2 linked regions of the Acidisarcina polymorpha genome follow. The main gene of each other region encodes a partner of the protein of the gene in region 2 in a complex. Links are inferred from orthologs where the notes say so. Each region holds a gene or a part of one and is shown on either strand. Other genes may lie near its edges. The genes, in order: hfq and ACPOL_RS21810.

The links.
Region 1: the proteins of ACPOL_RS21810 (region 2) and hfq are in contact, whole or in part, in a crystal structure (PDB 3VU3), measured with the Escherichia coli proteins. The link is inferred for Acidisarcina polymorpha from one-to-one orthologs.

Annotation. Positions count from the first base shown.
Region 1 is NZ_CP030840.1:2,168,158-2,171,163, forward strand. Bases 265-2,945 are described here. They hold hfq (RNA chaperone Hfq), read right to left. Parts: upstream 1,937-2,945; coding sequence 1,592-1,936; downstream 265-1,591. Other genes in these bases: hflX (GTPase HflX), read right to left, coding at 265-1,512; ACPOL_RS09390 (SH3 domain-containing protein), read right to left, coding at 2,237-2,945. Outside these bases: more of hflX, read right to left, coding at 88-264; more of ACPOL_RS09390, read right to left, coding at 2,946-3,006. UniProt on the Escherichia coli protein: RNA chaperone that binds small regulatory RNA (sRNAs) and mRNAs to facilitate mRNA translational regulation in response to envelope stress, environmental stress and changes in metabolite concentrations.
Region 2 is NZ_CP030840.1:5,135,033-5,138,262, reverse strand. The notes cover bases 75-2,979. They hold ACPOL_RS21810 (catalase), read right to left. Parts: upstream 2,296-2,979; coding sequence 853-2,295; downstream 75-852. Other genes in these bases: ACPOL_RS21805 (HD domain-containing protein), read right to left, coding at 2,352-2,979; ACPOL_RS21815 (alpha/beta fold hydrolase), read right to left, coding at 75-785. Also shown: more of ACPOL_RS21815, read right to left, coding at 1-74; more of ACPOL_RS21805, read right to left, coding at 2,980-2,990.

The sequences.
Region 1 (3,006 bases), 3.0 Mb from region 2 along the record:
ACCCATCCTAATGGACTTCGGAGATAGACGTATGCATTTCGGGGAACATCCGATCCATAGGTAGGTGCCGCTGGTCACAAAGCTTGGCTAGACTGGATCCACTTCGGAGGACGGCGTCGCCCAAAAGCGCCGGTACCTTCCCAACAACGAGGCTGGTCCCGAGACCTCGATCCGTACACGTTGCTCCTGAAACTCTCGTGCCTCGATCAAAGCTCCTGCATCCAGAGCAGCGAGAACGGCGCCCTCGTCCTGCGGAATCTCGAGTATTCTTCGGACGATCGGATCGGCGACCAGCGCGGCATCGATACGCCTTAGCAACAAATCCAGACCCGCGCCGGTTCGCGCCGAGATGGCGATCGCGTCCGGACCCAGCAGCTCTCTTTCTTCTTCCGGGAGCAGATCGACCTTGTTCAGCACCTCGAGCCGTGGCTTGTTTTCGGCGCCAAGTTCGGCCAACACCTTCTCAACCTCAGCCTTCTGTTCTTCCTGGGTCGGACTCGAACAGTCCTGCACATGCAGCAACACTTCCGCCTTCTGCACCTCTTCGAGGGTCGCGCGAAACGAAGTAATCAGGGTATGGGGAAGATTTCTGATGAATCCAACGGTGTCCGAAAGCAGGATCTTTCTGCGAGATGGCAGCACCAGCGAGCGCAGCTTGGGATCGAGAGTGGCAAACATTCGCGACGATTCCAGCACTCCGGCATGGGTCAGCGCATTGAACAGCGTGCTTTTGCCGGCATTGGTATAGCCCACCAGGGCCACCGTCGGCACCGGCACCGCCTCACGTCGGTGGCGCTGCTGACCACGCACCTTCCTCACCGACTCAAGTTCGTCCTTGAGGTGAAGCACTTTGCGCTGGATCCGCCGCCGGTCTGTCTCCAGCTGCGTCTCGCCAGGACCACGGGTGCCAATGCCGCCACCCAGTTGCGACATGGAACTCCCTTTGCCGGTCAGCCTCGGCAGCATGTACTCCAGCTGCGCGAGCTCGACTTGCAGTTGACCTTCGCGAGTTCGGGCGTGGCGGGCGAAAATGTCCAGGATCAACTGCGTCCGGTCGACTACCCGGCAGGGAAGCGCGTCCTCTAGATTGCGCAGCTGGGTTGGCGTTAGATCGTGGTCTACGAGGATGACAGTAGCGTTCGAAGAGGCCGCCGCCGCCGCAACTTCCTCGACCTTTCCTGCGCCAAGCAGTGTAGCCGGATCGGCTTTCGCTCGCCGCTGCGCGATTTCTCCCACAATTTCAGCCCCGGCACTCTCTACCAGCTCCCGGAACTCCGCCCGGGACGCCTCGGAATCTAAGCCGGGAGTGGGAGATACACCAGCAATTTCGGCTTCGGCAATCGGTTCATGGTCGGCCTCGGAGTCCTCATCTTGCAAGGATCGGGCGGAACTGCGGCTTATCGCCGCTGCATGACGAGCCAGGGTGGCGGATTGGGAAAGCCCCTTACGTTTCGACGAAAGTTCAACCACGACCAGCAGGGCGCGCTCCGGGGAAGCCTCCGTGCTCGTCAACCGGCGACTTTCATCCGAGCCTGGCTCAAGATCCCTCGGTAGCTTCACTAGCTCACTCGCTGCCGGAACAGCCTTGCCTTCAAGAGTGCGAATTCCCCGGAGAAGGATCGTGCGCTCCTGGCGTTCCCGTTACCGTTGCGGCTGGCCCGGTCGCAGGAGAAGCCCCGGCATGCGCTGGTGCTCCGAGCGGGGGTCTGTGCTCACCATGGATCACCGAGCGATTACTCACTACGGTCGAGATAGCGTGCTTGAAGATCAACTGTTCCTGGCTGTTGTTCTCCAATAGCACCGAGTACTTGTCAAAGGACCTTATCTTGCCGGTCAGCTTCACTCCGCTGACCAGATAGATCGTGATGGGGGTCTTGTCTTTACGGACCGTATTAAGAAACGTGTCCTGAATGTTTTGTGCCGGCTTGTTATCCATGCGCCGATCTCCCGCGTCGGTTAGTTGGTCTCTTGAAGCAAAACTAAAACTTACAGCGAAAACAAAGGTGTCCGTTTAAATAGACGGACATCCGCGGAATAGTGTGCTTTCAACATACCGGTCGCCACCCCTTTTATCAACTGGCGGAGCTTCAGGAGCTTGCTGCAACTTCAATATATGCGCCATGGCAACCTCCATCGCTGGTGAAATGATTGGATGGCGAAAAGCAACTTTGGGGTGGCATCGATTTGCTTTTTCTTCCCAGGCTGGTTGCGACCAGAACTCCCCGAAGGTCCAGAATCAGTGCCGGGGATGGCGTTTCGCCTCGCCCGCGTGTTTTCCTCTCCTGCTGGAGTGGCGGCCAGTTGCTGGCGTCTGTGCGGTAGGTTGGGGTCTGACCACCGGCGCGGGCGCCGCGGGATCTACTTTCCGTACCTGTTCACCGTCGAGGCGGTAGGTCAAGGTTTCGGAAGCGGCGGGATGGATCGCTCCGGATTCGGGGTCTACAATCACGCCATCGCCAACTCCTTGCTTGAAGCGAAAGGTCGGCACCGGACCCTGCTTATTGGGACCCTGATTATCTAAAGCGAGGTTTTCCACCACTACCGGAAGGTACCCGCGAATGTTCCGCTGCCGGAAGGCGGTCTCATAGCGGTGCTTCCTCAGGTTCCAGGTAAAAACCCGTACCTGGCTGAAGTCATAAGGCAGTCCATCCTGGTACGGGTTGAGTACCGTCACATACTCCGGCGCCTGCTTATCCGCAAAAGATGATTCCGGATCGTTGACTTTCTGCAGCAAATACGCCCCCACGATCCGCTGCCCGTCGGCATAGCCGGCAATTTCATCCGGAACATCGACATCCAGACGCCTCGACATCAGCCATCCGACTTTGCCGCCGCTGTCACGGACGAGCCACCAATCCTCCATCGGTACCGGCGGCTTTGGCGCAAGCGTCGCTGCCGGCTCAGATCTTGCTCCACTTTGCACTGGGGCATTCTCTGAAGTTCCCGTTCCTGGAGTTCCCGTTCCCGGACTGGTCAGCGTTACTGGCGGGGCGGATGGGGGCGCCG
Region 2 (3,230 bases):
GTGATCGGTAGATGAGTGGCCGCCAGATCAACTCGACTTAAGAAGTCTTCGATGGTCATGGCCAGTTCAGACGGTCGTTCCAGAAAAGCGAGGTGACCTGCATCAACAGCAGCGTGTTGAGCGCCGGCCATCATTTCGCTGAGTTGACGCGAATGGCTTGCTGGAACTATCCGATCGTGCGTTGCCGTGATCGATAGAGTTGGAACTGATATCTTTCGAGATTGTTCTCTCACGTCTAGGCCTAGATCAAGTCGAATCGAATGATCAAGACTCTCCCAATCGGTGGAGGTCACAAATGCGTTGACGATTCCCGCGATCGTATCTTCGTCGAAACGTGAGAGGAAATCCGTGCTTACTCCAGTCAAGAGCAGCAGCCTGGTTAGTGCCGCATGGTTCGCTCGAATTAAATCGAGCCAGAGAGTGAACTGCAACTTCATCCAAACGTCGCTGCCGTATCCAAAGCCTGACACAATGACTAGCGAACGAACGGTCTCAGGATATTCCGCAGCGATGAAAGCGGCTACGCCCGCACCCAGAGAGTAACCTACAAGATCAACTGGCCCTCGATCAATAATGGCAGCATTCTTTAAGACTTGAGATGCCGCCTCCGGAATCGTTCTGGAATAGGACGCACCGTCTTTGCCCTTTGAATTCATATAATCCGGGCGAATCACGACTCGGTCGTTGGCTAAAGCGTCAATCACGCTCGACCAATCTTCTGAAAAGCCAGATGTTCCGTGTAACAGTACGAGGGCGGGCTTTGTAGCGACTTGGATTAGCGACATCAATATTCCTTTTCCGGCACCTCGCGGGATGGCTGTTCCTGTTGTGGGGTTCGTAAGATGTGTATGGTTAGAGGCCTGATGGCTTTAGGCTTCGTGCCACGCCCTCGCCGTAAGCCGGATCAGCGCGTTTGCAGTTCTCGACGTGCCGCGTAAGAACCTCTTCTGAAGCTCCGTGTATGGCGCGGGCCGTGTTTTCGAATAGAACCTGTTGTTGAGCGGGGCTCATCTTGCGGAAGAGAATGCCGGGCTGCTCAAAGTAGTCTTCATCGACGCGATGATCCCAGTGATCGGCATCGCCTTCAAGCTTCAACGCCGGTTCTGCATATTCGGGTTGATTGCTCCAAACGCCCAGCGAGTTAGGGTGGTAGCTGACAGTCGCGCCAAGGTTGCCGTCCGTGCGCATGGCTCCATCCCGATGATAAGCGAGGAAAGGGCATTTCGGCGCGTTCACCGGAATGTGGTTGAAGTTCACGCCTAGACGATAACGCTGGGTGTCTCCATATGAGAAAAGCCTCGCCTGAAGCATCTTGTCCGGCGAGAAACTGATCCCCGGCACAACATTAGCCGGTGAAAAAGCAGCCTGCTCGACTTCAGCAAAGTAATTCTCGGGATACTTGTTAAGTTCCATCACGCCAACCTCGATCAGTGGGTACTCAGCTTTCGGCCACACCTTAGTTAAGTCAAAGGGGTTGTGCTTATGCTGTTTGGCTTGAGCGTCCGTCATGACCTGGATGTACAGAGTCCATCGTGGAAAAGCTCCCTGTTCAATCGCGCCAAGCAGATCACGACCGTGGCTTTCGCGATCGTTGGCTATGATTGCAGACGCCTCAGCATCTGTTAGATTTTCGATGCCCTGCTGCGAGCGGAAGTGAAACTTTACCCACACGCGCTCGTTTGCCGCGTTGATCAGGGAGAAGGTGTGGCTGCCGAAACCGTGCATGTGGCGGAAGCTCTTCGGAATTCCCCGTTCCGACATCACAATGGTGACTTGGTGAAGCGCTTCGGGGAGCAGAGTCCAAAAATCCCAGTTATTCTGTGCGCTACGGAGCCCCGTGCGAGGATCGCGCTTGATGGCATGATTCAGATCCGAGAACCGCAGTGGATCGCGGAAGAAGAACACCGGTGTGTTGTTGCCGACGATGTCCCAGTTTCCTTCCTCCGTGTAGAACTTCACTGCGAATCCCCGGATATCACGTTCCGCATCCGCAGCACCGCGTTCTCCTGCGACAGATGAGAAACGCAAAAACAAACGCGTCTGCTTCCCGACTTTGTCGAAGATCTTCGCCTTGGTAAAGCGGGTGATATCGTGCGTGGTCGTGAATGTTCCATAAGCGCCCCAGCCTTTTGCGTGCATGCGGCGTTCGGGAATGACTTCACGGTCAAAATGTGCGAGCTTCTCAATCAGCCATACGTCCTGCAAAAGAGCCGGACCGCGAGGGCCTGCGGTGACAATATTGGTGTTGTCGGCGATCGGCATACCGGTGGCGCTGGTGAATTTCTTCTCGGACATAGGATCTCCTGTGAGCATCGAGGTGGTGTTGAAAGGTCGATTCAGATCGCGGCATATCAGCTGCGCCAGGGCGAGTTGCGAATAACACTGCAGAAGTTGATGCGTTTGAAAGAAGGGTCTTTGTCAGCCAGAACATCGGCTTTTACGTTTCCGAATGTAGTATTGGGCTTGTGTCTGATGCCGTTGTAAAACGCTTGTAGGATGTCTTCCTTGAAATTGGGGGTACGAGGGAAAGCCCCTAATACGAAATCCCGTTCTACATCAGCAAAGTCGTTGTAATCAATTCCCAGCACGTCCATTTCGACACCGGCCGTGACAAGCGCAACGACCGGATGCATGTATTGCGGAATCCCCGGAGTCGTGTGGAGCGCGATCGCCGTCCACACTTGATCGATGTCTTTCAGGGGTATGCCGTAGCGGCGCAGAAAGTCGCTTGCTGCGTTTGCCCCGTCCACTTCGAAGCGATCAGACGCGCTGCTGTAAGAAGGCAGAAGGCCCAAGTCATGGAACATTGCCCCAGCGTAGAGAAGTTCCGGGTCAAAGGTAAGGCCACGGCGCTGCCCCGCAAGGGCACCGAAGCAGTAAACACGGCTGGAATGATTAAAAAGTAAGCTCGATTCGGTGTCTCGGATGAACTCTGTGATATCGCGAGTGAGTTTGCTGAAAGGAAACACAATGGTTGAAGCAGATCCCATGGTTGACGACGAAGCTTCCGTGCAAGTTGACATAACTGTCTCACTATTCGAAGTGGAGATTCGACATGTAGGAGGTTGCACCCGCTCATGTCCCGCCCGATACAGCCGGCCCACTACCTCTGAGGCAAGTCACGTGCCATTGCTAAGGTGTTGCGATTACGGAGATTGGCAATCCTGGTAGATTGACGAAGGTCGCCAATTGATGACGGTTGTACAAAATGTGTGCCCTGGATAAGTCCC